DNA from 4 places in the Erwinia sp. AnSW2-5 genome. Region 2 is predicted to be linked to each of the others. Evidence: predicted binding sites of a transcription regulator. Region 2 holds the regulator's gene; each other region holds the start of a gene.

Region 1 (7,481 bases), on a different contig from region 2:
AGCGACCATGGCAGCGAACTGCTGTGGATGGTCGTTGTGGCGCTGGTCTTCAGGCCGTTGTTTATTGGCCTGCACGATCTGCTGGTACACCAGACCATCAACCCCGGCATGACCAGCATGATCCGCTGGCAGCATCATAACTACGTGCTGCGCCAGAGCCTGAACTTCTTCCAGAATGATTTCGCCGGGCGCATCGCCCAGCGCATCATGCAGACCGGCAACGCACTGCGTGACTCGGCGGTGCAGGCGGTCGATGCCCTGTGGCACGTGCTGATTTACGCCATCACCACGCTGGTGCTGTTCGCCGAAGCCGACTGGCGGCTGACCATCCCGCTGCTGATCTGGATTGCTGGCTATGTGCTGTGCCTGCGCTACTTTGTGCCGCGCGTCAAAGCCCGTTCGGTGGCGTCCAGTGATTCCCGTTCGCGTCTGATGGGCTGCATCGTTGACGGTTACACCAATATCACCACGCTGAAACTGTTTGCCCACAGCGATCTGGAGCGCCAGTTCGCACGTGAGGCGATTGGCGACCAGACGGTAAAAACCCGCAGTCAGGGACGGATGGTCACCGGTATGGATGTGGTGGTCACCACGCTGAATGGCCTGCTGATTATCAGCACCACCGGGCTGGCGCTGTGGCTGTGGACGCAGTCACTGTTAAGCGTTGGGGCGATTGCGCTGGCGACCGGGCTGGTGATCCGCATCGTCAACATGTCCGGCTGGATCATGTGGGTGGTGAACGGCATCTTTGAAAATATCGGCATGGTGCAGGACGGTCTGCAAACCATTGCCCAGCCGGTCAACGTCAGTGATAAAGAGCAGGCACCTGCGCTGCGGGTGCAGCAGGGCGAAATCCAGTTTGATGCTATCCGCTTTAACTACGGCGGCGAACGCACGGTGATAGATGACCTGCAACTGACTATCCGGCCCGGTGAAAAAATCGGCCTGATTGGCCCGTCCGGTGCCGGAAAATCCACGCTGGTGAATCTGCTGCTGCGGCTGTATGACCTGAACGGCGGCCGCATTCTGATTGATGGTCAGAACATTGCCGATGTCACCCAGGAGAGCCTGCGCGCACAGATTGGCATGATCACCCAGGACACCTCGCTGCTGCACCGTTCGATTCGCGACAACCTGCTGTACGGCCGCCCGGATGCCAGCGAAGAGGCGCTAACGCGTGCGATTCATCAGGCGAAGGCCGATGAGTTTATCCCGCTGCTGTCCGATTTGCAGGGCCGCACCGGGCTGGATGCGCATGTAGGTGAACGCGGCGTGAAGCTGTCCGGGGGTCAGCGCCAGCGTATTGCCATTGCCCGCGTACTGCTGAAGGATGCGCCGATCCTGATTATGGATGAAGCGACATCGGCGCTGGACTCGGAAGTGGAAGCCGCCATTCAGGAGAGCCTGGAAACGCTGATGGGCGACAAAACCGTGATTGCCATTGCTCACCGGCTGTCGACCATCGCCCGTATGGATCGGCTGGTGGTGCTGGAGCAGGGCAGGATTGCCGAGATAGGTAGCCACAGCGAACTGCTGGCGAAAGGCGGCCTGTATGCGCGCCTGTGGCGTCACCAGACCGGCGGATTTGTTGGCGAAGAATAAATCATGCCCGACGGGTGTCATTGCCCATCGGGCTGCCGCCACGGTAGCGATGCTTTAGCGTCTTCGGCCCAGTTGCGCACGCCGTCACGCTCCTGATGCAGAAAATCAGCGACCGCATCGTGCAGCCCGGCGTGGCGCAGCAGGTGCCAGGATTCCGTCAGCACCGGTTCGAAACCGCGGATCAGCTTATGTTCACCCTGCGCCCCCGCATCAAAACGCTGTAACCCGTGCTCAATGGCGTACTCCATCCCCTGATAGAAGCAGGTTTCAAAATGCAGGCGGTTGAACTCTTCCAGGCAGCCCCAGTAGCGGCCATAGAAGGTGTTGCCATCCACCAGGCTGAACGCCATCGCGACGGGATCTCCGTGCTGGCTGGCGATCACCACGCGAATCGCTTCCGGCATCCGTTCTGCCAGCAGGCTGAAGAACACGCGTGGCAGGTAAGGCTGACGGCCGCGCACGCGATAGGTATTGGCGTAACAGGCGTACACAAAATCCCACTGCGCTTCTGTCACCTCTGCGCCCTGATACCAGACAAACTCCACGCCCTGGCTGGCGACAAGTTCGCGCTCTTTACGCAGCTGTTTGCGTTTGCGCGAGGTGAGGAGATCGAGAAAATCCTGGAAATCGCGAAAACCCCGGTTGTGCCAGTGATACTGACAGCCGAGGCGCGGCAGCCAGCGCGGATCCTGCTCCAGCCCCTGGCGAATGCGCTCATCGCTGAAATTAATATGGCCGCTGTAAAGCTGCCGTTCGGCCAGAAACGCAGGTAAGGCCTGTAACAGCTGCGCTGCCGCGCGATCGTCGCCCAGCAGCCGTGCGCCGCTGACCGGGCTGAACGGCACCGCCGACAGCCACTTCGGATAATAAGGAATACCGGCCCGCTCGCTGGCCTCTGCCCAGGCGTGATCGAAAACGTATTCCCCCATCGAATGATTTTTCGCATAGCCGGGCATGGCCGCGCGCGGCGTTCCGTCCTCCACCCACAGCAGATGCTGCGGCAGCCAGCCTGAAGCACGGCTCACCGCGCCGCTCTCTTCCAGCGCAGAGAGAAAAGCATGGCGTAAAAAAGGCTGAGAGTTGGGGGCCAGGGCATCCCACTGACTGGCCGGAATATCGGCCAGTTGCATCAGGACAGTCAGGGACATCGGTGCGCTCCGCATTTACCACAGGGAAAGTGCTACGTTGACGGCTTTTTGCGCCGGGATCAATCCGTTATTCCGTACTCAAGATGTAAAGAAGCCTCGTTCTCATTCTCATTATCATCTGGCTTTGCTATTCTTGCCGACCTTATGTGCGTTATCACACGTGCGCGGCTTTCAGGTTTACAAGGCGGATTTATGGCGAGTGTTCAGGGTTATCGCTTGTTTAATGTGGTGCTGGCGCGTAAGCAGGTACTTTCACCTTCGATGCTGCGCTGCGTGTTCAGCGGTGATGACGTGCGTCAGATGAAGATGGATGCACCGGATCAGCGGATCAAACTGCTGTTTCCCTCCCTCAACGGCACGCCATCCACGCTCACCGATGAAGGGGAGAAAACCTGGTGGGAAACAGCGCGCGCGATGCCGCAGGACATCCGCCCGATCGCCCGCACCTATACCCTTCGCCACGTTAATGCTGATGCCGGGGAAGTGGAAGTCGAGTTTGTGATGCACGGCACCGAAGGCCCGGCTTCTGCCTGGGCACTGAATGCAGAGCCGGGTGCGGCGTTGCAAATGGTGGCACCGAACCGCGCCTGTCCAACCAGTAGCGGTGGCTACGAGTGGGACCCGCACCCGGATGTGGAGCACGCGCTGGTCGTCGCAGATGAAACCGCACTCCCGGCGGCGAAAGCGATCCTTGAACAGCTGGCTGGCTGGAGCAACCCGCCGCAGTTACAGATGTTCCTGGAAATGCCGAAACGCGGCGACTGCGTGGATCTCAGCCACTATGCCTTTGCCGAGATCCACTGGCTGCCGCGTGAAGCAACCGGCGCATCTCATGGTGAAGCGTTGCTGGGGGCGGTGCAACAGCGGGTAACGCTGCCGGAAAGTGCGCTGGTGCGCGGTGAGCTGCATGAAGAGAATGAGGGCGACATCCTCTGGGACCGTGCCGATAGCGCGGATAAGCGTTTTCACGGCTGGGTGGCTGCCGAGTCCAGCGCTGTTAAACAGCTGCGCCGCTATCTGATTGGCGAGCGTGGCCTGTCGCCGGAGTGCATCAGCTTTATGGCCTACTGGAGCCGTGGCCCGCGCCGCAACGACTAACCCTTAGTTAGCGGCGCACCATCAGCTGTGGACTGACGTTTTTCAGCAGGTTATAGAACCAGGTTTTGGCGGTGATATCCCCGATCTCGGTGTGCCCGTACAGGTACACCTCAAGATTCGGCAGCTCAAACGGCAGTGCGATGATGCGCCCGTTGCCGCGTGCGACGTAGATTTTCGCCGCGCTGGAAGGCAGTGTCACCAGCAGGTCGCTGGAGGCAATCAGCTCGCCCAGCGCCGCAAAGTGCGGGACTTCCAGCGCAATGCGGCGCTCAAAGCCATACTCTTTTATCCGCTCCTCCACCATGTAATGCCCGCTGATGGTCGACACAATAATGTGCTGTTCCTCCAGGTAGGCATCCAGCGTCAGGGTGTCGCCAATACGTGGGTGCTGGCCGTTCAGCAGGCAGACATAACGCTCATCCATCATCCGGTCACGCTGCGCCAGCGAAATACTCTCGTTACGGCTGCACAGCGCGGCATCGACTTTTCCGGTCAGCAACCATTCATCCAGTTTTCGCATCTCGACCGGGATCACTTCCAGCTGCACGTTAGGGGCAACGGCGCGCAGATGTTTCACCAGGCCGGGCAGCAGCAGCAGCTCGCCGAGGTCAGAGAGGGCGAGACGAAATTTGTGAAAGGATGTGTCCGGAGAGAAGCTGCGGGTATCTGCCACCGCCTTCTCAATTCCGCTCAGGGACTTTTTAAACACCGTATAAAGCTGGCTGGCGGTTGGGGTCGGTTGCATCCCTTTGCGGCTGCGTTTAAACAGCTCATTACCTGTCGCATCCCGCAGCCGACCCAGGGCGTAGCTGGCAGAGGGCTGAGTAATAAACAGACGTGCGGCGGCCCCGCTGACGCTCTGAGTTTCATAGATAGCGATAAATACCCGCACCAGGTTGAGATCCATGTTAGCTGGCATATAGCCCCTGTCTATTATCCAAGATTCATATTATCTATTTGAACTATTTTAATCGGTCTAATACCATCCCTTCCACGTTTTTTTGATATGTTCTCCCTTTTTTTTCATATCGCAATTACTTCAATAAAATCAAAATAATAACTAACTTCCTTGTTCTTTTAAGGCAGGAGTGGGCGTACTGCGCCCGTCATCGCGGAGCTAAAAATGAAAAATGAAATCGTCGACGTGATCGTCGACTGGATTGACGATCACTTAGAAGAAGGCCTCAATATTGAAGCCGTAGCGGCAAAATCCGGCTATTCAAAGTGGCATCTGCAACGGGCGTTTAAAGAGCAAAGGGGCATCACCCTGGCGACGTTTATCCGCAGTCGCCGCCTTGATCAGGCCGCCCGCTGTCTGGTGGGTTCGACCAAAACTATCATGGCGATTTCGATGGACCTCGGTTTCTCTTCCCAGCAGTGCTTCCAGCGGGTGTTTAAAAAGCACTTCAATGTTACCCCGCGCGATTACCGCATTCAGTTCCGTCAATATCATTAAGTCCGGAGGACCCGTGCGCCAGTTGACTAAAATGGCCGCCGTGCTGGCGGTGCTGTCTCTTCATCCTTTCACCCAGGCCGCTGCGGCAAGCCAGCAGGCACCGATCACGATGCATGCCGATAACGGGCAGGGCAGCCCGTTCGGCTATGAACGCCAGATGAAAAAGATGATGCGCCCGATTAACGATCTGCTGCCGCAGGGTGGCCAGGATGAGGTGCCCGCTGGCTCTAATTGATGTTGCCAACGATGCCGAAAATGACAGTCGAGCGAACATCAGAAGCGCTTGGTGTGTCATTCCCAACGGCCAATACTGTTATCCGCACATTACAAAATGCTGGTGTGCTGGTAGAAACTACGGGTCGCTTACGAGGGAAGATGTTTAGCTATCAAGCTTATGTCGACCTGTTAAGAGAAGGCTGATTCCAGTCGTCCCTATTCCAGGCTGGGGGATGTTATTGATGTCCTCAACGTAAAGTCGCTTAAATTCCGCTGTTTTCAGTGCGCATGCCTTGAAAAAGGTCATCAGCCATCGGGTATACTGTTCGCCCTGTTGAATTGTGAACTGGATGCTATGGAACGTTTCGTCGAAAACCTGATTTACTCTGCGCGCTGGCTGCTGGCACCGATTTACCTCGGGCTGTCGCTGGGATTAGTGGCGCTGGCCATTAAGTTTTTCCAGGAGCTGATCCATCTGCTGCCACATGTGCTTGAGATGTCGGAAAATGACATGGTGCTGGTGCTGCTTTCGATGATCGACATGACGCTGGTCGGTGGTCTGCTGGTGATGGTGATGCTCTCCGGCTACGAAAATTTTGTCTCTAAGCTGGATATTGATGAGAACAGAGAGAAGCTCAACTGGCTGGGCAAGATGGATTCGGGATCGCTGAAAAATAAGGTCGCGGCATCGATTGTGGCGATCTCCTCTATCCATCTGCTGCGTGTGTTTATGGATGCGAAGAATATCCCGGATAACAAGCTACTGTGGTACGTGATTATTCATCTGACGTTTGTGTTGTCGGCGTTTGTGATGGGTTATCTGGACAGTATGTCGAAGAAAGAGAAGATTTAGCGTCAGGTTAAATGCCTCCGAAAACCATCGCATTTTTGTAGGGGTGAGGCATGCCTCACCCAGTATTAATGCGGGTCGGGCATGCCCGACCCCTACGACGCCCGCTCGCGTCTTACCACACCGTATCCCACCACCAATAGCGCCCCAATGGCTCCGGCCATCCAGTACAGATACGCAATGGCAGCGGTATAAGGCAGCAGCGCCGGATCGGTGACCAGCATACTGCCCGCGATCCAGCCAATCAGCGCGCCACCCAGCGTGACGATAAACGGGAAGCGCGACAGCAACGTCAGCACCAGTTTACTGCCCATCACGATGATCGGAATGCTGATCAACACGCCGAACGACACCAGCCAGACGTTGCCTTTACCGGCAGCCGCCACGGCCAGCACGTTATCCAGCGACATCACCACATCGGCCAGCGTAATGGTCAGCACGGTTTTCCACAGACGATTGTCGCCATTGATGGTGGCTTCTTCCTCTTCGTTGCCAACCAGCTTAAAGCCAATCCACAGCAACAGCAGGCCACCAACCACCTTCAGCCACGGCAGCGCCAGCAGATGAACGGCAATAATCAGCAGCACAACGCGGGCAACAATCGCCCCGAGCGTGCCGAGAATAATCGCTTTTTTCTGCATATGCGGGGGCAGCTTGCGGCAGGCGAGGGCGATAACCACGGCGTTATCGCCACCCAGTAACAGATCAATTAATACGATTTGTAGCAGGATAACGGCAAAATCCAGATGTTCGAACCACATAAGCACTCAGTCAACACAGCGAAAGGGGTCACCGCAGTGACCGAAGCGATCAGCGGCGAAACGCGTCAGCACTGATCTGATATTTCTTCAGTTTATTATATAACCCGGCGCGTGACAGCCCCATTAACTGAGCCGCCTGGCGCAGATTGCCGTTCAGCGCATCCAGCGTGGTAATAATATGCGCGCGCTCATTCACATCCAGCCGAGCGGCCTGCTGCGGTTCCGCCGGATGAACCGCGCTGCCGGAGGGCGCGCGTCGGGTGACTTCATCGGGCAGCTCCTGCACATCGATAAACAGTCCGTCGTTCATATTGATCACCCGCTCAACAATGTTTTCCAGCTCCCGGACG
Region 2 (7,481 bases):
GACAGTTTTGACAGCGCGGCTTTCTGTGCGGAAGTCGCAGGCGCCTGAATACGGTTGTAGCTCGGTGCGCCAAAGCGCTGTGCCAGTTCGTCATAGTGCTGCTGCGGGTTCTTACCCGTTACCGCAGTAATCTCTGCGGCCAGCAGACACATGATGATCCCGTCTTTATCCGTTGACCACGGCGTGCCGTCGAAGCGCAGGAACGAAGCCCCAGCACTCTCTTCGCCACCAAAGCCGAAGCTGCCATCAAACAGACCATCAACAAACCATTTGAAACCGACCGGCACTTCTACCAGCTTGCGGCCCAGATCGTCGACCACGCGGTCAATCATCGCGCTGGAGACCAGCGTTTTACCGACGGCGACATCTTTGCCCCACTGCGGACGGTGCTGGAACAGATACTGGATCGCCACAGCCAGGTAGTGGTTTGGATTCATCAGTCCCGCAGGCGTGACGATGCCGTGGCGGTCGTAATCAGGATCGTTGGCAAACGCCAGGTCGAACTTGTCACGTAACGCCAGCAAACCCGCCATCGCCGACTCAGATGAGCAGTCCATACGGATCACACCATCGTGGTCGAGGTGCATAAAGCGGAAAGTCTGATCGACAGCATCGTTAACGATGGTCAGATCAAGATTGTAGAACTCCGCAATACGCTGCCAGTAGGCAATTCCCGAACCGCCCAGCGGATCAACGCCAATCTTCAGACCTGCTTTCTGGATCGCCGGAATATCAACAATCTGCGCCAGACCTTCGATATAAGGTTGGATCAGATCTTTTTCCGTCAAGTGACCACTGGCCCAGGCTTGATCCAGCGTAATACGTTTCACTTCTTTCAGGCTGTCTTTGATCAGAGCGTTAGCGCGGTCTTCCACCACTTTCGTGACGTTGGTATCGGCCGGGCCACCGTTTGGTGGGTTGTACTTAATGCCGCCATCTTCCGGTGGATTGTGTGAAGGCGTGATGACAATACCATCAGCCTGAGCACCACCGGTTTTATTGTGTTCGAGAATCGCATTGGAGATCGCAGGGGTTGGCGTATAGCCATTGTCCTGCTGAACGATCACATCAACACCGTTAGCAGTAAGCACTTCCAGTACCGAGATGATGGCCGGTTCAGACAACGCGTGCGTATCTTTACCGACGAAACAAGGACCGGTTACACCGTTCTTTTTGCGTTCTTCCGCAATCGCCTGTGCGATGGCCAGAATGTGCGTCTCGTTGAAGCTATGACGGCCCGCGCTACCGCGATGGCCGGAAGTGCCAAATTTCACCGCATGCTCTGCGTTACCCAGTTCAGGCTGCAGGACATAATATTGAGATGTTAATTGTGCAACGTTAATCAAATCGCTCTGCTGGGCGGGTTGCCCGGCACGGGGGTGATTGGCCATTGGCGCTTCTCCCTGACGCTTCAGTTAGAGGGTACCGCAAACTTTCTCTGTCAGCTCCACCGGGAACTGCATCGACAACATAATGTGTTCCACCATGCTGCGCTTACGGTCAGTATTTGTGTTGGTGATCACCCAATACGGTGTGCCCGGAATGTGCTGCGGCTTGGTATGGGTGCCATTCTCTACCAATGTTTGCTGGTTGCCCGCGAAGTAAACCCGCGTACGACCTTGCAGAGACTCAGTCGCTGCACCAAACGCTTTGGCATCCAGACTGTATAAAGTCGATAAAATCAGCATAAAGCGATTCACTGCACGCTTCTGCTCTGCGTACTCATCCGAAAGCAACAGCTCACGTACCGCACGAACACGATCCTGCGGTCGGGATGCAGATTGAATACCTGCCGTAGCAGGTTCTTTGGCTGCAACAGCAGCAGAAGCATTTGCCGCCACAGGCGCGGTTTGACCCGCAGTGAACTTCAGCATGCGACGCAAAATATCGGATGCGCTTTCACCAATATGCTGAGTGTGGCTGGCAATATAACGGTATAGCTCTTCGTCGACTTCTATCGTTTTCATCTTTATCCAGTACGGTTGTTGCTAGTATCAGAACCGGTCGTTCGCGGACAATCATCCACGCAACCATCATGACGTTGAGCCGATCCAGTTCTAACATCAGGATTATAAAGTTAAATCCCGCCAGGGTGTAGCGCCAGACCCGTTTCAGGGCAAAAGTCGGAATATGCCGCAAAAAGATCATACCCGCCATTCGCACCAGCGGCAGAAATTGTGGGATCCATGATACCCTAAGCCTTGGTGCCAACTGTAAGAACTTTCTCTATGAATTTGAATTTTCGCCTGCAATCTGAACAATCCGCCACTGACGGGCTTCCACTGGTATTGATCCACGGTCTGTTTGGTAGCCTGGACAACCTCGGCGTACTGGCCCGGGGATTAAAAGACGATCGCCGTTTGATTCAACTCGATGTCCGCAACCACGGCTTGTCTCCGCGTGCGCAACAGATGGATTATGCGTTAATGGCTCAGGATGTCCTGGGCACACTTGACGCTATGCAGGTCGATCGTTTCACGGTGATCGGGCACTCGATGGGTGGAAAGATCGCTATGGCAATGACCGCACTGGCACCCGATCGCATCGCGGAGATCGTGGTGATTGATATCGCGCCTGTGGCCTACACCACGCGTCATCACGACGATATTTTTGCCGCACTGAATGCGGTTACCGAGGCCGGTATCACCACGCGCAGCGAAGCCACAGCCCTGATGCGCCAGATGATCAGCGAAGAAGGTGTGATCCAGTTTCTTCTCAAGTCGTTTCACGAGGGGGGTTGGCGTTTCAACGTTCCGGTGCTGCTGGCATGTTATGAAAATATTATTGGCTGGCAGCCGTTGGCCCCCTGGTCACATCCTGTGCTGTTCATTCGCGGGGAGCGTTCTCCCTATCTGGCCGACGCGTACCGAGATGCCCTGTTAACCCAGTTTCCACAGGCGCGTGCCCATGTCATCACCGGCGCAGGGCATTGGGTACATGCTGAGAAACCCGATGCAGTATTACGTGCAATCCGACGTTTTTTAGCGCTGTGAAAACCATTTTCGCTGGGGTATGATGGCGCGCTAAAATTTTGCCGCTGCTGATTATCAGACGGCATAACGGCCCTATTCATCAGCAATCCAGCCTTTCAGTATTACGATTCCTATGGCAAAAGAGAACACGGACCGCACAACGATCGATCTGTTTGCAGATGAACGACGTCCGGGACGACCCAAGACTAATCCGCTGACGCGTGATGAGCAGTTGCGTATCAACAAACGCAATCAGCTCAAGCGCGATAAAGTACGCGGCCTGAAGCGTGTCGAACTAAAAATGAACAGCGACGCGGTTGATGTCCTGAATCAGTTGGCTTTCGAGCGCAATATAAGCCGCAGCGAACTGATCGAAGAAATGCTGCTGGAGCAGTTGCAACGTCATCCGTCCTGATGGTTTCAGGACCTTAGCACTCAGCGACAAAACCGGCAGCATTACTCATTTATCCGCTCACGACGGTCTGTTATCATTAGCGATATCTGCGAAAAAATCAGCAGTCACCATATCATTAAGATTCAAGAGGTTATTAAACTCATGGCACTCGTCGGCATTTTCTTTGGTAGCGATACAGGCAATACCGAAAACATTGCAAAAATGATCCAGAAGCAACTGGGGAAAGATGTTGCAGAAGTTCGTGATATTGCTAAAAGCAGCAAAGAAGACCTTGAAGCCTTTGATATTCTGCTGCTTGGCATCCCAACCTGGTACTACGGTGAAGCCCAGTGTGACTGGGATGATTTCTTCCCGACGCTGGAAGAAATCGACTTCAACGGTAAGCTGGTTGCGCTGTTTGGTTGTGGCGATCAGGAAGATTATTCCGAGTATTTCTGCGATGCAATGGGCACCATCCGCGACATCATTGAGCCGAATGGCGCAGTGCTTGTAGGCCACTGGCCTAGTGAAGGTTACAATTTCGAAGCCTCAAAAGGCATGGCAGATGATAACCACTTCCTTGGCCTGGCCATTGATGAAGATCGCCAGCCAGAACTCACCAACGAGCGCGTTGAAAAGTGGGTAAAACAAATTTCTGATGAACTTCAGCTGAAAGATATCATCGAAGCATAACCATTACCGCTTGATGTGGGAGCTATCTCACATCAAGCAAGTGGTTTTTCCTATAGAAGTAATAGATACATGTTTGTAACTTTCATCTACAAAACTGTACAATAACCCCATCGGTTACCCGCTTACTCAACACCTGCCCCATTCTTTGAGGACGTGAGTCGCCCAAAGAAGGGTAAGATGATGCAGATTGAAATGTTAACCCAACCTAATTCGGGCGCGCGCTTCCCTGGATGTAACGACACTTATCCTTACATTCCTCGCGGTTTCAGGCACCCCTTATGGTTTCCATTTCGGAGTATCAGTTCTATACTGAGACGCATTCATCTTTTAGCGTCGACCGATGTTCAGGGCTTTTCAGCCACTAAGTGACTAGCAAAGTAACAGGACAATATCCGCATGACTGACAATAACACCGCATTAAAGAAGGCCGGCCTGAAAGTCACGCTTCCCCGACTGAAAATTCTGGAAGTGCTTCAGGAACCAGAGGGCCATCATGTCAGTGCGGAAGACTTGTACAAACGCCTGATTGACATGGGCGAAGAAATTGGTCTGGCCACGGTGTACCGTGTGCTGAATCAATTTGATGATGCGGGGATCGTTACCCGCCATAACTTTGAAGGCGGTAAATCCGTTTTCGAACTGACCCAGCAGCACCATCACGATCACCTGATCTGCCTGGACTGCGGTAAAGTTATTGAGTTTAGAGACGAATACATTGAGGAACGTCAGCGTGAAATCGCCACGCGTCACGGTATCAAACTGAGCAACCATAGCCTGTATCTTTATGGCCATTGTGCTCTGGGTGACTGTCGTGAAGACGAGACTCTGCACGACAAGTAATCTGCACTGTTCAGTGTAAAAACCGGTGGCTTGGCCACCGGTTTTTTTATGCCTGCGTTATAGCGACGCCTCCCGGCTAAAACGCTGCCCATCCGCACTGACCGCACGGACCTGCACATCACCTTCTATGATGGGTGGATTCTGGCTGTCGTAATGCTGCCAACGCTTTCCACCATCCGTACTGAACTGCATCGCTACACCAGGGAAGGCCGTATTCGCTTCAAGTTTATCGCCCACGATACGAGCGCCGGGAACCGGCAAACGGTAGTGAACCCCGTGTTTATCCAATTTTTCCAACTCTCGCTGACCGAGAATATTCGCGAATCGCTGCCAGTCCTGGCGCAACGCCTTCTGGTCAACGAACTGCGTTTCACCACCACGGTACTCCTTACCTGCCTGATAATCCTGCTCCCAGGATGCACGGTGCCAGGCGCGTTCCGCTGCAGAGAACATCCGTGGATAGATCATATATTCCATATTGTCATCGGTTCGTACTGTCTCACTCCACAACTGAGCAGACATGCCTGCGGCCCCAGGCCAGGGTTTATCGGATTTCGCGTTGAAGAATTGGCCGTCGCGATCCACCGACGTTTCTGCATTTTGCGGCAAATTATCCGGCGCAAAGCTGAACATTTTACGCTCATCGCTAAAACGTGTTCCCCAGTAATACCCTCGCTCGAGGGGGTTCACCTCGTAGGGAAAATCCAAATAGGCATAATCGGGATTGGAAACAATCACCTGATAGCCTTTGTTTGCCCAGTCATTCACCGTGTCAAAACCGCCCCAGTACAGCGTATCCCAGAAATTGACTGCAACTTCAGGTGTGGCAAAGGCACGGGCATCCTGGGCATTTTTTAAACCATCCTGCCAGGCCTGCATGCGGTCAATACCCTGATCTTTGACTAATTTGCTGACCTTCAAAGCAAAATAGCTTGGAAGATGCTCCAGATCGCTCACCTTCCCTGATGCGATCATCGCCTGACAAGCATGGGATTTCGCCCATGGCCGATCCTCACGACTAAGATCGAGCTGACCCTTACCCGTTTCAGGATGTTTAATATCGGTATAGCCTGCGCCAAGACGAATATTTTTAGCCTCGTCTCCACCGAAGTGCCAGCTGCGCAGCGGCTGCCCGGCATCACGGTGCATCAATCTGACTTCGCTGATAATCTTATTCGCAAAGCGCAGTGATGAATCCAGACACGGGTTCAAATAACTCGTCCGGTCGTAAAGTTGTACTGAGGTGGTATTCGAGTTATCCCCCGGATCGACCAGCCGATATTCTGAGGCTTCTTTTGCTCGTCCTGCTTTCATCAGACGCTGGTAGCGAGCCTCCATAGCAACCACTGCCGCGCGAGCATGAGCAGGCATGTCCACTTCTGGCAGAACCTGAATACCGCGTGCTTCCGCATATTTCACGATGTCGATATAGTCCTGACGACTGAAGTAGCCGCTCCCGTTATTATCATTGAACGGTCCAGACCCAAGCTGCGGTAACAGACAACGTTGTTCTTTCAGATCGTGGCAACGTTGGCTTCCCACGTCGGTAAGCTCCGGCAGGCCAGGGATCTCAATACGCCAGCCTTCGTCATCCGTAAGATGGAAGTGGAAGACATTAATTTTCCAGGCAGCCATCTGATCAAGCATCCGCAAAATTGCGGTTTTACTATGAAAATTTCGGCCCACATCAAGGAAAATGCCGCGATAGGAGAAGCGTGGCGCATCTTCCGCTTTTAAGGTCGCAATACGGTTGCTCCCGTCACCAGGTAGCAGCGACATAATGGATTGCAGACCGTAGAAAACACCCTGGGCATCGTAGCCCGTTACCTCAGCCTTTTCTTTAGTGATATTCAGATAATAGGCACCTGATATAGCAGGAATGCCTTTCAATGCTGCGGGATCAATTCGTGTGCTAATGGGGTAACCCGCTTCATTAAGGCGAACACCCAACAGTGATAAGCGCTGCTGCACCGCCTCTGCGCGTTGTGCCGGTAAACTGGCCAGATCAAGTCTGACGCCCTGACTGAGATCGGCATCCTCTTGTGCTATCTCAACATTAAGCGGGGTCGGGACAATCTGGCCGCGTAGCGCGTTAGCGGTAAGCTGTTCAACATCACTATTTTTTTCATAACGACTGTTGGCCTGCATCAGAATGTTTTTATCCGTAGCAGTCCGCTTCCACTGCTCACCAAAAGGTGCCACAAAGCGCGAAAGGTCTTCGGTATCTGTCACCTGAATAATTTTTGGATTGGCGTCACCCGATGTCACATACCAGCGCGGCATTACGTCGGTGATAAACAACTGCCAGTACTCATTGATGATGGGGATGGTCACCGAGGCACCGGCTGCAATACCTGTAAATTTTTCCGTCGGTTCCAGTCGGGTCAGATCACCAACAATATGTACCGTGCGGAACTGATCGCTCTCAATGGCCAGGGTTTTATGGACATTACTCATATAGATAGCCCAGTTTTTACTGGTAATCGCTGGGCCATTATTGGTGAGCGTAATGGTGGCACGGTTGCAGGAGGCCCAGTCAGCACCCAATGCTGCACAGTCCACGCCATGAAGTGCAGCCTGAT
Region 3 (7,481 bases), on a different contig from region 2:
CCCGGTCATCTGATTTAACAATCGCCCGATAGAGATTCACCAGCCCACCGCCGGAGAGAATACGCTCGGCAGACACATGGCCCAGCTCTTCGCGCAGCACTTCGAGGATCTGGTCTTCTTCTTCGCTGTTAGCGGCGAAATCAACATGACCGCCTTCACCCGGCAGGCTGACCCAGCGTTTATCAACATGGACCAGATGCGCCACGCCCAGACCGGTTCCTGCGCCATACACGGCCACCGGTTTGCCCTGCACTGGCGCTTTACCGCCAAACTGCAACACATGCTCTTCCGTCAGCATCGGGATAGCCATCGATACCGCCGTAAAATCGTTGATGATTTCCAGCGTGTCAAAGCCCAGGCTGGCTTTCATCTTACTGGTGGAGAACGCCCAGTCGTGGTTGGTCATTTCAACCCAGTCTTCGGTGATCGGGCAGGCAATGGCGATGCAGCCATGTTTGATGTCCTGCTGCTGCTCATCGAGATAAGCGCGGATCACCGCTTCAAGATTGTCATACTCTGCTGTGGAAAACGTTTTGGCTTGTGAAACAGCACCGCTTTCAACTTCACACAGTGCCAGGCGCGCATTGGTGCCGCCGACATCACCTACCAAGGCATAGCTGGTCATTATTGTTTTGCTCCGCTCAAGTCAATTAGACACACTATAAATTTCCCTCGCTAAAACAACAACGCCCACCGGGAAAAAGGTGAGCGTTAAATCTGGTCAGCGCTACCTTAACGGGATTAGTGTCTATTTCCCACGGGCAACTGTCTGAATTGCGAGTCAAACGGTGGTTAACGACTGTTACGCTGATGCAGTGCCCGCGTCACAGACGCCAGCAGCGGCGGGATATCCTGCTGCGGCAGCACCACCTCCACCAGCGACAGGCATGAACGCGCCTCAAGCAGCGCCATCACCTCCCACAGTTGCACCGTCTGCGTCACGCGCCAGCTCTGCGCCTGACTGTCGACATTCAGTGCCTGTGGCAGACGTGTCCAGTCCCAATGGGCAATATCGTTATAGCGCTGCTGTGCGCCGTGGATCGCCCGTTCCACGGTATATCCGTCGTTGTTCAGCAGGAAGATCACCGGGTTTTGCCCGTCACGCAGCATGGTTCCTAACTCCTGCACCGTCAGCTGCGCCGATCCGTCCCCGATGATCAGCACCACCCGCTGCTGCGGTTGCGCGGTCTGCGCACCGAAGGCGGCGGGCAGCGTGTAGCCAATCGATCCCCACAGCGGTTGCACCAGCAGGCGTGCGCCCTGCGGCAAACGCAGTGCGGCAGCGCCAAATGCCGCAGTCCCCTGGTCGGCCAGCACGATATCGCCAGGGCGCAGAAAGTCCTGTATCGCCTGCCAGAAGGTGCTTTGCGTCAGGTTGTCCGACCTTGTGCTGTCCATTTCTGGCGGTGCGACAATCCCCCGCTGCCAGCCGTGCCCATGCTGATGGGCCAGTTGATACAACACTGCCAGCGCAGCCGCCATCGGTATGCGCGAAAACTCACGTTCGGCGATCCGGCAGCCATGCAGGCCAACAGCAATGGTCCGGCTATGGCTGATATTTTGCGTAAACCCGGCGGTAATGGTGTCGGTATATTTCACCCCAATCGCCAGCAGCACATCGCTTTGCTCTATCACGGCCCGGGTGCTTTCCGCACTGGACGAACCGGCATAGGTTCCGGCAAAGCCGTACTGGTTTTCCGGCAGCACGCTTTTGCCCATCAGCAGCGTGGCAAACGGCATCGGGACTTCAGCCAGCCAGCGCTGTAAAAGGGGCTGCTGCCCGGCTCGGTCGGCGAGAAAATCCGCCAACATGGCAACGCTGCCCGCCGCAGCCAGCAGGGTTTCGGCGGCATCCGCAAAGGCAGCGAGCTGCTGCTGGTCAACATCCGGGGCCAGCGTCAGAGAATGATCGGGCGGCGACAGCGGGCTTTCCGCCACATTGGTTGCCAGCAGCAGATAGACCGGACGGCGTTCGGTTAACGCACACAGCAGGACACGATCAATCTCTGCCGCCGCGTTATTGGCAGTCAGCACCGCAGTGGCCACGGCGATTTCCCGATGCATGCGCAGGAAGTGACCAAAATCGCCATCACCCAGCGTGTGATGCAGCAGTTCGCCGTTGTTCTGTGAGGTTTGCGATGGTGCGCCAACGATATGAATCACTGGAAGATATTCAGCGTAACTGCCCGCCACGCCGTTCAGGGCGCTTAACTCACCAACGCCGAAGGTGGTCAGCAGTGCTGCGGCCCCGCGACAGCGAGCGTAGCCGTCAGCGGCATAAGCAGCATTCAGTTCATTGGCGCAGCCAACCCAGGCCAGCCGGGGATGGTCAATGACATGATCGAGAAATTGCAGGTTGTAGTCACCGGGCACCCCAAACAGATGATCGATACCGATTTCATTTAACCGCGCAAGCAGATAGTCACCCACTGTATAGCTGTTCATCGCCCTGCTCCTCTGTGCCACCTGATCTCAGTATTAGCGATTATTTTCACTCTGTTATCGGAAAGACGCCGGGCGAATTGGCAACAGATCGTTACGGGCCAGGAATTATCCTTAAGTTGCGATCCGCCGCGCGATTTCATTTAGTGTAACCGTATACACTACTATGCTGTTCAATGACCCCAACGCGTTAACAACAGGATTTATTCATGGTTTATCAAGCAGATGCCCAGCGATACGAGACAATGACCTATCACCGCTGCGGGCGCAGCGGCCTGAAGCTCCCGGCCATCTCCCTCGGTTTGTGGCATAACTTTGGTGACAGTACCCGCGTAGACAACAGTCGTGACCTGCTGCGTCATGCGTTTGATAACGGTATCACTCATTTTGACCTGGCGAATAACTACGGTCCTCCTCCGGGGTCGGCAGAAGAGCATTTTGGCCGCATTCTGCGTGAAGATTTCCGTGCATATCGTGATGAGCTGGTGCTCTCGAGCAAAGCCGGTTACACCATGTGGGATGGCCCTTACGGTGACTGGGGATCACGCAAGTATCTGATTTCCAGCCTGGACCAGAGCCTGAAACGCATGGGCGTGGAGTACGTGGATATTTTCTATCATCACCGCCCGGACCCGGAAACGCCGCTGGAAGAGACCATGACCGCCCTTGACCATCTGGTACGCCAGGGTAAGGCGCTGTACGTTGGGCTTTCCAACTACCCGGCAGAGCTGGCGGCGCAGGCGATCGCCCTGCTGAAAGCCCTTGGAACACCTTGCCTGATCCACCAGCCGAAGTATTCGATGTTTGAACGCGCCCCTGAAACGGGCCTGCTGGACGTGCTGGCGGAACAGGGTGTTGGCAGCATCGCCTTCTCACCGCTGGCAGGCGGCATGCTGACTGACCGCTACCTTAACGGCATCCCTGAGGATTCCCGTGCCGCCAGCGGCAGCCGCTTCCTGAGTGGCGATCAGCTGACGCCAGAGACAATGGATAAGGTTCAGCGCCTGAATGCGCTGGCGCAGCGCCGCGGGCAGAAACTGTCGCAGATGGCGCTGGCATGGGTGCTGCGTGGCGACCGCGTGACCTCGGTGCTGATCGGTGCCAGCAAAACCAGCCAGATTGATGATGCGGTACAGATGCTGGGTAACCGCCGCTTCAGCGCTGATGAACTGGCGGAGATCGAAACTATTTTAGGCTAACGGCTCACGCGGCTGGTCTGTTTTTCGGCCAGCCCACCCCTCCAGATAAATCCCAAATCGATCTGTTACGTCTTTTTTCAGAGTTCGCCAGGCGTAATCCCGGTGAAGTGTTTATATTGTGCTTCTACGGTGGAGAAGTCAGACCACCGATAAAGGAGATAATATGAAACGCTTATTGCTTGTTGCCACGTTGCTGGCAAGTTTATCCCCGTTGGCGATGCACACAGCTCACGCCGACAGCGCCCGTATTACACTGGCACCTGGCATCACGCTGCATTTAGGCGACCGCGACGATCGTGGACGTTACTGGGATGGCGGCCGCTGGCGCGACAATGGCTGGTGGCGCAATAACTATCGTTACGATGAAGGCCGCTGGTGGCGACACGAGCAATGGCGACGTCATGAAGAGATGCGCCGTCAGCATGAATGGGAGAAAGAACGTCGCTGGCGCGACCACGATCGCCGCCGCGAATGGCGCCATCATGAGAAGGATCGACGTCACCATGAGCGTGACCGCAACGATCGTCATGACCGCTGGTAATTTACAGAACCGTAATGGCCGACCATCAGTTTCGGTCGGCCAGAAACACGGGTCGATCGGAAAAGATGATCGACCCCTACAGCAGGTTCATCGCCATTGAGACAAGCAGATAACCATTCAGCACCACCACCACGACAACAATCGCACGGCCAATATTCTGCATCAGACGCGAGTTCACCATATCGCCCATCAGCTCGCGGTTGCCGGTAAAGGCCAGCAGCGGCACCAGCGCCAGCGCAATCCCAAAACTTAACAGCACCTGGCTCATCACCAGGATACGCGTGGGTTCCCAGCCCGCCATAATCACTATAAAGGAAGGCAGCATAGTGACCACACGGCGCACCAGCAGCGGAATATGGAAGCGAATAAAGCCCTGCATCACCACCTGCCCCGCCATCGTGCCCACCACCGTAGACGACAGACCCGCCGCCAGCAGGCTCAGACCGAACACCATCGCGGCGGCTTTACCCAGCAGCGGGTCAAGGGTCAGGTACGCCTGGTCAAGATCGGCAATGCCGCTGTGGCCGCTAAAGTGGAACGTCGCGGCTGCCGTTGCCATCATCGCCAGGTTAACGAAACCGGCAATCGTCATCGCAATTGCCACATCCAGCTTGGTGGACGCGTAACGTTCACCGCGCGTCGCACCATCGCCTTTTTGCGTCAACGACGAGTGCAGATAAATGACATGAGGCATAATCGTCGCCCCTAATACGCCCGCCGCCAGCAATACAGCATCCGCTGTTGGCAGTGAAGGCACCGCCATTCCCTGTAGCAAATCGACCACTTTCGGCTGAGAGAAGAACAGCTCGATCACATACGCCGCCGCGACAAACAGCAGCAGGCCACCGATCACCAACTCCAGCGGCTTCTGGCCACGACTTTGCAGCATCAGGATCAGGAAGGTGGCGACCCCGGTGAGCATCGCGCCCTGTAAAAGACTGACGCCGAACACCAGTTTGAAACCTATCGCGGCACCAATAAATTCCGCCAGATCGGTCGCCATCGCGATAATTTCTGCCTGCACCCAGTAAAACCAGACTGCGGGACGAGGAAAGCGATCGCGAATATGTTCGGCCAGGTTTTTCCCCGTGGCGATGCCCAGTTTGGCCGACATCAACTGAATGACCATTGCCATGATGTTCGCCCACACCACGACCCACAACAGGGTATAGCCGTAGGAAGCTCCGGCCTGAATATTGGTGGCGAAGTTGCCGGGGTCGATGTAGCCAATTGCCGCAATAAAGGCTGGCCCCATTAAGGCAAATTTGATTTTACGACTACTGCGAATGTTCTGCTCCGCAGTGCGGCTTCCGAACATAGTGGCTACCCCTGAGACGATTCACGCGGCAACTATAGTGCCTTTATTTGATAATGATTATCAAGTGCATTTAGAATGGTTATTCCGATTGCAGTGATAGCCATTACTAAGAAGTATAGCAATGGCTATACTTTGGAATAAATTACGCCATAGCCAAAAAATCAGCAACCCTTTTCACTGTAAGGTATTCGGAAATCACTTGCCCGCTAAGAGGGCATTTTTTCAGCAAAAGAGTGTTGCAAAGTGTTTGTAAATCGAGCATTAAAGTTCCTGAACGTAACGTAATGGGTTCAAATCCGTTGAAAACATGTGACGGCTCAAGCTTTTCTGAAATCTGATGCAATAGGGAATTGTTATATTGCGGTATAGATCTCGTTTTTCCGGTTCTTGTTACATAGAATGTGCAACGAAATATAACAGCCCTCTAATTTGGAGCAAATATGTCCCGCATTCTGCACTTTGCTTTGGCACTGGCGGTGGTCGCCCTGTTGGCCTTGTTGGTCAGCCGCGATCGCAAAAACATCCGTATCCGTTTTGTCGTACAGCTTTTAGTGATCGAAGTTCTGCTCGCCTGGTTCTTCCTGAACTCGGAAGCGGGCCTTGGGTTCGTTAAAGGTTTCTCCGATCTGTTCGAAAAATTGCTGAAGTACGCGGCGGAAGGGACCAACTTCGTCTTTGGCAATATGAGTGATAAAGGCCTGGCGTTCTTCTGGCTCAACGTCCTCTGCCCTATCGTGTTTATCTCTGCACTGATCGGTATTTTGCAGCACTTCCGCATTCTGCCTATCATCATTCGCGCCATCGGTACGGTGCTGTCGAAGGTCAATGGCATGGGTAAACTGGAATCTTTCAACGCCGTAAGTTCACTGATTTTGGGACAGTCAGAAAACTTTATTGCCTATAAAGATATCCTCGGCAAGATGTCAGAGCGCCGCATGTACACCATGGCTGCCACCGCGATGTCCACGGTGTCGATGTCGATTGTTGGTGCCTACATGACCATGCTTCAGCCGAAGTACGTGGTCGCAGCGCTGGTGCTGAACATGTTCAGTACCTTTATTGTGCTGTCGCTGATTAACCCGTACCGCGTCGACCATGAAGAAGACCTGAAACTGGGTAACACCCATGAAGGCCAGAGCTTCTTTGAAATGCTGGGCGAATACATTCTGGCCGGTTTCAAAGTGGCGGTGATTGTTGCCGCGATGCTGATCGGCTTTATCGCCCTGATCTCTGCCATCAACGCCCTGTTCGATTTCGTCTTCGGCATCAGCTTCCAGGGTATCCTCGGCTACGTGTTCTTCCCGTTTGCCTGGGTGATGGGCGTGCCGAGCAGTGAAGCGTTGCAGGTCGGCAGTATCATGGCCACCAAACTGGTGTCTAACGAGTTTGTGGCGATGATGGATTTGCAGAAAATTGCGACCACACTGTCACCACGCGCTGAAGGCATTCTGTCGGTGTTCCTGGTTTCCTTCGCGAACTTCTCGTCTATCGGTATCGTTGCCGGGGCGATCAAAGGTCTGCATGAAGAGCAGGGTAACGTGGTTTCACGCTTCGGCCTGAAACTGCTGTACGGCTCTACGCTGGTGAGCGTGCTGTCAGCTTCCATTGCGGGTCTGGTGCTGTAACGTTTTGTGAGAGCGGGGCGGGCTGACCGGAAAAAATGGTCAGCCCCTACGCAGAAACAGATGGTCACCCCTGGACCGGAACACAGGTCCAACCGTTTTACTCCTGAGGGGCGATCAACGATCGCCCCTTATTTTTTACAGCGGCACCGCAAGATGCTCGCGCAACATTATTCCCTGATACTCCGCACAGCCATTCAGTGACGCAGGCATCTGCACAAATCCATCACCGGCCCCCTGCACTATCCAGCGGATCATCTTATCTGCCACCGACTGCGACATCCCCCCTGGCGCGGGCGCACATCGCCCTGTCGAAGCTGGATATCGAAATCCTCAACCGTATCCCGCGGTTCACCACG
Region 4 (7,481 bases), on a different contig from region 2:
ACCCTGTTCCAGCGCGCGCTGTTCGTGCTGTGCCAGCACCTCTGGCGCAGGCAGGCCCATGCGCGCGTCGGCCTTCACCACCTCTTTACCCAGCTGGAGCTGATAGCCAAGGCGATGCAGTTCAGCCGCCACAAGGGTGGCGGTGCGGAACTCCAGCCAGCCGGATTCGGCAAATTTATGCAGGTCACGTCGCCGCTCCTGAAGACGTGGCGCAATCTCTTTCACAAAGTCAGCAATAGCCTGGTGCATGGTTCATCCTTCTGATTGGGCATCATGATTTCAGTGTTATCACTTTCTGTTCTACACAATGGAATCTGGCGGCAGAAGATGCCAATATCTTATGACTGATAACCAATGGTTATCACATAAGGAAAACCTATGCCTGCCTCCATCAAGTTGCACCAGCTACGCGCCTTTGTTGACGTTGCCCGTCACGGCAGCATTCGCGCTGCCAGCCGCGTCGCCGGATTGTCACAGCCCGCGCTGACTAAATCGATTCAGGAGCTGGAAGAGGTGCTCGGTGCCCGGCTGTTTATCCGGCGCAGCCAGGGCGTGGCACTCACCGATATTGGTGATAACTTTTTCCAGCATGCGAGCCTGGTGATTGAAGAGCTGCGCGTTGCGCAGGAGGACATTCAGCAGCGGCTGGGGCTGGCCGGTGGCACGGTGAATATCGGTGTAGGCGGCAGTATTGCCCGCACGCTGATGCCGCAGGTGATCACCCAGTTTCGTCGCCAGTTTCCGAATGTGAAGATCCGCATTGTGGAGGGGCAACTGGTTTCGATGATCCCTGAGCTGCGGCAGGGCGAGCTGGATTTCACCATCAACACGTCTTATCCCGGCCATCTGGACAGCGAGCTGAGCTATGAACGGCTGATGGAGCGCGAGTATCGCGTGGTGGTGCGCAAAGGGCACCCGTGCGAGCACGTTCAATCGCTGGCGGAATTGCAGCACTGCGACTGGACGATGCCAACGCCACGCGGCAGCTACTATCGTCTGCTGCATGATCTGCTGCACGATATGGGCATGGCCCCGGCGATCAGCGTCACCTGTGAAACCTTTATGGCCTGTACCAGCCTGATCGCGCAGAGTGATTTTGTCAGTATTCTCTCCAGCGATGTGATTGGCGATCCGATCCTCGGCAACCAGCTGGTGGCGCTGAATATTAAAGAGGTGCTGCCCAATGCCACGTTCTATTTAATCCAGCGGAAGGACAGCACGTTGACGCCGATGGGGGCCGAGCTGGCGCGCTTATTTCGTCTTTATTGCGGTGACTCACAAAAAGAGAATTAAACACCGCACATCCCACTAAAACGCACGAGGAAAAAACATCATTTATTGATGATATCGCCTGGCAGAACGGCTGGCTGTGGTTTGGTGGGGCGATAAGGTGATATTCAGGATGCAAAAAACAGGGAAGGCATTGGCGGTCGTGATGCTGGTTGTGGTTTCATCTTCGGCCAGTGCGACCATCACCGTGCTGGAAAAAAACACCCTCACAGATCCGTGGTTAGCCCCGCTGAGCCTGGGCGTCAGCGGCAGTGTTCGCCCGGAGTTTATCTGGCATAGGGGGGAGGATAATCACGCCGGGCATGACGGCGGTACACGCTTTCGTTTCAGTGCGGATTACCTGCTCAGGCCCGGCACGTCAATCATCGGTTTCTACTCGCTGGGCGTGGATACCGCCCATGCGCTGGGCCTGAAACACCATTACGATCATGACCGGAGCTGGGATCGGCAGCGTAAGCTGTTTGGCGGCATTAAAGATGATCGCTACGGCACGCTGACCTTTGGCCACCAGTACAGCGTTTATTACGACACCATCGGGGGAAAAAGCGATGTCTGGGGTAATGATGGCAATGCCAGCGCTAACTGGATTGGCGTCGGGGGGGATTATGATGGGGGGGAGCGGCCGCGTAACAGCCTGAAATATAAAAATACTTTTGGTGACCTGACGCTTTATGCGAGTTATCTGCTGCCGCAGGATGAGCTGGTGCTGGATAACAGCCAGTATTACCGGCGTAAGCGCGGTGGCGGAATAGGTTTTGATTATCGGCTGGCAAAAGACCTCACCATGAGCGCCAGCTGGAATCAGACCAACGCGACGGTGCGGGGAGCGGGCGCGACACAACGTCATTATCGTCAGGCGTTTAGCGGCGCCGCGATGACCTGGACGCCGGGCAACTGGTATCTGGTGAGTACCGCCACGATGTATCGCCACTATGTTCCTGCTGTCCCCCCGCAGAGTACCGACGACTATTTCGCGCGACACGGTTACGGACTGGAAGCTTTTGCCGGTTACACCTTCCCGATCAACAAACCTTATCTGCACAGCGTTCAGCCCTATTTTGCTGTCGATACGCTGCGTTTGCAGGGGAATGAACATTATCATGCCAACCACAGCTATCTGGGGATTTACACGCAGCTGGCTTACGGTTTTTCCGTCTATCTGGAACAAACATTTACCGCCACGACGGCGAATGATCCGAACGTGACGTCGTTGTCGATTTACTACGATTTTTAATTCGCCAACGTATTAGTAAAAGCGATAGATTAAACTCCTGCCGAACGATCTTAAACCAGCGGAGCCACGTATGATGCCCAGCGAGCTTGTCACTATCCAGCGCTACCGACCTGAATACCAGCCCGGTGTTGTGCAGTTGATCCTGCCGATCCAGAATGAGGAGTTCGGTATTGCCATTACGGCAGCGCAGCAGCCGGATCTCAGCGATATCGGGAATTTTTACCAGCAGGGCAACGGCGATTTCTGGCTGGCGCAGATTGGCGATCGCGTGGTGGGCTGTATTGGCCTGAAGGATATTGGTCAGCAGCAAACGGCGCTGCGTAAGATGTTTGTCGCCGCACCGTATCGCGGCCGGGAGTGGGGTGTGGCTTCGGCATTGCTCAATACGCTGCTGATGTTTGCGCGTCATCGGGGCGTGGACAGTATCTTCCTTGGCACCACCGCGAAGTTTATTGCGGCGCATCGTTTTTACGAGAAAAACGGCTTCAGAGACATCCCCCGGACGGATCTGCCGGTGAGTTTCCCGGTGATGACGGTGGATACGAAGTTCTACCGTTTTACTTTCTGACCAGCAACGCTGGTCCATGTCGACACCCAAACTGAAAACAACTCAGGACGCGTAGGGGCGGCCCTTCTGTTTCGGTCCGCCCGTTGGGTGCACATCATCAGCACGGGGCGATCGGAAAAGATGATCGCCCCCTACATCAGATCGAGATGCCGCGGAGGTTTTAACATCCACAGCGAGCAACGCTTCTGCGGGGATCCCTCTGTGGCCGACCTCCTCAGGCGAAATTTTCTGACATATATTGTAATAACCCCGGCCGCGTCGTAGCATTCCCCAGCTCAATTGAGATTGAGAATAATTATTATTCCTCTGTGGAGAGTGTTATGACGTTCTGGGGTAAAGCAGTGATCCTGGCGGGTGGCTTGCTAGCGTCAGCCAGTCTGCTGGCTGCACCGTTTGTGGTGGAAGATGTCAGCGGCCGTAAGGTCGAAATCAAATCTGAAGTAAAACGCGTGATCCTCGGTGAAGGGCGGCAGATTTATCTGCTGGCGGCCTTTGATACCGATGCGCCTTTCCAGCGTGTAGTGGGATGGCGTGACGATCTGCCGAAAGCTGATTTTGACAGCTATCAGATCTACGCCAAAAAATACCCGTCCATTACCGCTCTGCCGACCTTTGGCGGCGCGAAAGATGGCACTTTTAACGTTGAGCAGGCGCTGACGCTGAAGCCCGATCTGGTGCTGATGAACCTGGAATCGAAAGCCGCCACCGATGAATCTAAACTGACGGAAAAACTCAACAAGCTGGGTATTCCGGTGGTGTTTATCGATTTCCGCGAAAAGCCGTTTGAGAACGCGGTGAAAAGCATCCGCATTATGGGGCAACTGGTCGGTAAACCGGAACGTGCGGAAGAGATCATCGCTTTCCGCCAGAAGCAGATCGATATCGTTATCGATCGCCTGAAGAACTATCAGGGTCCGCGCCCGAAAGTGATGCTGGACCGCGCTGGGGGCTATACGGAAGAGTGTTGCATGTCCTTCGGCGACGAGAACTTCGGCCGTATGGTGGAAGTGGCAGGGGGAACGAATATTGCTAAAGGGCTGATCCCTGGCACCTTCGGCACGCTCAACCCGGAGCAGATTATCGCTTCACGCCCGGATGTGGTGGTGGTGACCGGCGCGAACTGGAAAAACTACAACACGGCCGGTGGCTGGGTGGGCGTGGGACCTGGCGCGGATCTGGCGCTGGCGACCCAGCGGTTAACCGCCCTGATGGCGCGTCCGGCCTTCCGTACGTTGCCGGTGGCTACCAACGGCAATGCGCACGCTATCTGGCATCAGTTCTACGACAGTCCTTATCAGTTTGTCGCCATTCAGATGCTGGCAAAATGGCTGCATCCTGAGCTGTTTAAAGATATCGACCCGGATGCCACATTCCGGGAGTTCCATCAGCGCTTCCTGCCGATCGATTATCAGCCGGGTTACTGGGTGACCCTGAAACCGGCTCAGTAAGGCAAAAAAAAAGCGAACCGCAAAGGGTTCGCTTTTTTTCATCACCCGCCGCTGGCGGCCGGTTATCTCACAAGGAGAGCGATCATTAACCCTGGTGCGCGCCTGGCTCACTCAGTTTCTGCAAATCTTTATCGACGAAGAACAGTGCCTGACCGCTGTTACCCACCAGTGCCAGTTTATCCAGTACAGATTTGAACAGCTTCTCTTCTTCGTGCTGCTCAGACACATACCACTGCAGGAAGTTAAAGGTGGAGTAGTCCTGGGTGGTCATGGCTGAGTGCGCCAGTTCGTTGATTTTAGCGGTGATCAGCTGCTCGTGCTGATAAGCCTGCTCCAGCACTTCGTACAGGGAGTTGAAGGTCACCGGTGGGGCTTCAATGGTGCCCAGAACCGGCATTGCGCCCGTGTCGCTCAGGTAGTTGAACAGACGCTGCATGTGCTGCATCTCTTCCGCAGAGTGCTCACGCATAAACGCAGCAGCACCTTCAAAACCTTTGTCATTGCACCATGCGCTCATCTGCAGGTACAGGTTGGCAGAATAGAATTCCAGATTCAGCTGATCGTTCAACTGAGCGGTCATTTCGTTAGTCAGCATGGTGACTCCTTAACATTATATTTTGCGATTTATTACTCTTAATAATTCATGTTACAGGGACAGAGTGAATGTTTCTGTAACGTGAAGTATAACGAGTAAACAGGTGATTTCTGCGCATTATGCACGCAGACTGATAAAATAAAAACCGTTTTATATAGCATAGGCTAATTTTATTGAAATCACCTAAAGGTATGATTGGTAAGTGATAATCATTCCATTGTGAATATAAATGGTTCTGTTTTATAAATGATTATGATAACCATTCCTATTAGAATATAAAGGGGATTAATACTGCGGAATGAGAATTAATCCGTATTGGGTTGTTTCTTATAAGGCGTTATTTTTACTGCGAATGAGCTGCCTTTATCCGCTGAGGATAAAGGCAGTTTTGTATTTACTGCGGATCGGTGACCAGACGGTCGAGGATGGCCTGCGCGGTTTTAATATCGGTGACCAGCGCGTTGATCATGCCGGAACGTACCGCACCAATAATCCCGGCGGCTTTCTCTGCCGTGGCCGCCACGCCGATGCATAACGGTGTCTGACGAAGCTGGTCCGGTGATGCCGCAATCATCCGCTGCTCGCCCTCCCAGTGCAGCACTTCCCCCTGTTCGGTGACGTAGTGGCGGAGTACATCGCCTGCCGCATGGCTGAGCGCCTGCTCATCGGGGGTGGCGGTGCTGGTTTCGCTGGGGTGGGGCGCATGATGCGTCAAGCCGACGCCGACGATTGCCACGTCCAGATCGTCCCACAGCGAGGTAATTTGCTGCACGCCCGGATCGCAGAGAAACGCATCACGCAGCACTGGCGACGAGATATAGGGCGCGTGCAGGAAATGCGGCGTACCTTCCATCTGTTCTGCGGCCTGGCGCACAAATTCGTTAATCTGAAAATGCGCTGCTGCCTGCTGCATACCGCCGTTAAGTGCCACCGTCATCACCCCCGGCAGGCGCGGCAGGCCGGATAACGTCACTTCACGTACCGCCCGTCCCCAGCCGATGCCCACCACCGAACCGCTGACCAGATCGGCCTGCTGAAGCAGCGATGCCAGCGGCGCATTCAGGGCGCTGAGCACATTGCCGGGCGGAGATTCCACCACGGCGGCGGTTTTTAACCCCAGCCGGGCAATCAGATCCGCCGTGATCTCCTCAGGGGACGTCAGCTCAATCACCTCTATCCGTACAATCCCCGCCGCGCGCGCTTTGGTCAGCAGACGCGAGATCGTGGCGGTGGACACGCCCAGTTTTTTAGCGATATCGACCTGCGACATATCGGACTGATAGTGCAGCTTCGCCACCATATGCATCATTGCCCGCGTGGTGGCGGGATCTTGTAAAAGTGGCTCTTTCAGGGTTGTAATTCCTTTCTGCAATGTATTACACTCACTTCATCGGTTGGAGAATTATTGCTCAACATCCGCAAAATTGCAACGTGCACAGGTGGCTGAAACCCCTGACAGGACTGGAGATTCACCGGCAACAGCCCGGCGTCGTGCACACAGGCTAAAGGTAACTTTCGGGTCGTCTACGACGGCTTTTTACCCTGTAATCTGTATAGGAGTTCACCCTAATGTCACACATGTCCACTTCTGAACTGCGCGGTTATCAGCAAATTTGCGGCAGCAACGGCGCGATGCTGGTGATTGCCTGCGACCAGCGCGGTGCGATGCGTTCGCTGTTAAGCGCCGATCCTGACCAGCAAAAAGCCATTTCCGAGCGGCAGCTCGGTGGTATCAAGGCGGACATCACCCGCTATCTTGCCAGCCAGGCGTCCTGCGTGCTGGTGGATGCCGTCTGTGCCGTACCGGATCTGGTCGATGACGGGATTATCAATCGCGATACCGCCTTGCTGATTGGCCTGGATGCCTCCGGTTTCGATACTACCCCGGAAGGCTATCGCAACTCGCGTCTGGTGGAGGGCATCAGCGCCCGCCGCGTGCGCGAACTGGGGGCTAACGGCGGTAAAATTATGGTCTATTTACGCGCCGACCGCCCGGAGGCAAATCAACATAATCTCGATATTTTGCGTCACTGCATCGAAGATTTCGCCCGCGAAGATCTGTTACTGGTGGTGGAATTCCTCACCTATCCCCTGCCGGAAGAGCCGGACGAAGCCTATAAAAGCCGCGTGCCGTCACTGATCTATCAGGGCACCAAACTGTCGCTGGAGCTGGGTGCCAAAGTGCTGAAGATCCCGTATCCTGGATCCGCTAAAGCCTGTGCCGATATCACTGAGCTTGCCGGAGATGTGCCCTGGGCCGTACTCTCGGCGGGGGTTGATCATACAACCTTCCTGACCCAGGTGGCGGATGCCATGAGCAACGGCGCTTCCGGCGTGATTGCCGGG

The links. The regulator Fur, encoded in region 2, represses iron uptake genes when iron is present. The targets are predictions, from matches to a motif close to ATAATAATGAGAACNACTATCAA.
Region 1: a site for Fur is predicted at 2,840-2,862, ahead of ACFL9S_RS00590 (siderophore-interacting protein). Genes of this name have one in related genera too.
Region 3: a site for Fur is predicted at 5,548-5,570, ahead of ACFL9S_RS19485 (Nramp family divalent metal transporter). Genes of this name have one in related genera too.
Region 4: a site for Fur is predicted at 5,382-5,404, ahead of ftnA (non-heme ferritin). Genes of this name have one in related genera too.

Annotation. Positions count from the first base shown of each region.
Region 1 covers NZ_JBJGXA010000001.1:141,680-149,160, forward strand. The annotation lists gene ACFL9S_RS00580 (ABC transporter ATP-binding protein) at 1-1,602, shown strand, start outside; gene ACFL9S_RS00585 (GNAT family N-acetyltransferase) at 1,620-2,750, opposite strand; gene ACFL9S_RS00590 (siderophore-interacting protein) at 2,943-3,848, shown strand; gene ACFL9S_RS00595 (LysR family transcriptional regulator) at 3,856-4,767, opposite strand; gene ACFL9S_RS00600 (helix-turn-helix domain-containing protein) at 4,972-5,304, shown strand; gene ACFL9S_RS00605 (hypothetical protein) at 5,318-5,539, shown strand; gene ACFL9S_RS00610 (TIGR00645 family protein) at 5,876-6,373, shown strand; gene ACFL9S_RS00615 (TerC family protein) at 6,466-7,137, opposite strand; gene ACFL9S_RS00620 (sigma-54-dependent Fis family transcriptional regulator) at 7,181-7,481, opposite strand, start outside.
Region 2 covers NZ_JBJGXA010000002.1:64,719-72,199, reverse strand. The annotation lists gene pgm (phosphoglucomutase (alpha-D-glucose-1,6-bisphosphate-dependent)) at 1-1,391, opposite strand, end outside; gene seqA (replication initiation negative regulator SeqA) at 1,416-1,967, opposite strand; gene ybfF (esterase) at 2,229-2,993, shown strand; gene ybfE (LexA regulated protein) at 3,106-3,387, shown strand; gene fldA (flavodoxin FldA) at 3,529-4,059, shown strand; gene fur (ferric iron uptake transcriptional regulator) at 4,456-4,899, shown strand; gene ACFL9S_RS01865 (family 20 glycosylhydrolase) at 4,957-7,481, opposite strand, start outside.
Region 3 covers NZ_JBJGXA010000033.1:29,897-37,377, forward strand. The annotation lists gene glk (glucokinase) at 1-625, opposite strand, end outside; gene ACFL9S_RS19470 (alpha-keto acid decarboxylase family protein) at 793-2,445, opposite strand; gene mgrA (L-glyceraldehyde 3-phosphate reductase) at 2,652-3,641, shown strand; gene ACFL9S_RS19480 (DUF2502 domain-containing protein) at 3,805-4,182, shown strand; gene ACFL9S_RS19485 (Nramp family divalent metal transporter) at 4,259-5,500, opposite strand; gene ACFL9S_RS19490 (NupC/NupG family nucleoside CNT transporter) at 5,941-7,125, shown strand.
Region 4 covers NZ_JBJGXA010000014.1:4,591-12,071, forward strand. The annotation lists gene ACFL9S_RS12180 (amidohydrolase) at 1-249, opposite strand, end outside; gene ACFL9S_RS12185 (LysR family transcriptional regulator) at 379-1,293, shown strand; gene ACFL9S_RS12190 (porin) at 1,403-2,524, shown strand; gene ACFL9S_RS12195 (GNAT family N-acetyltransferase) at 2,595-3,092, shown strand; gene ACFL9S_RS12200 (ABC transporter substrate-binding protein) at 3,413-4,540, shown strand; gene ftnA (non-heme ferritin) at 4,626-5,135, opposite strand; gene ACFL9S_RS12210 (sugar-binding transcriptional regulator) at 5,530-6,507, opposite strand; gene ACFL9S_RS12215 (tagatose-bisphosphate aldolase) at 6,705-7,481, shown strand, end outside.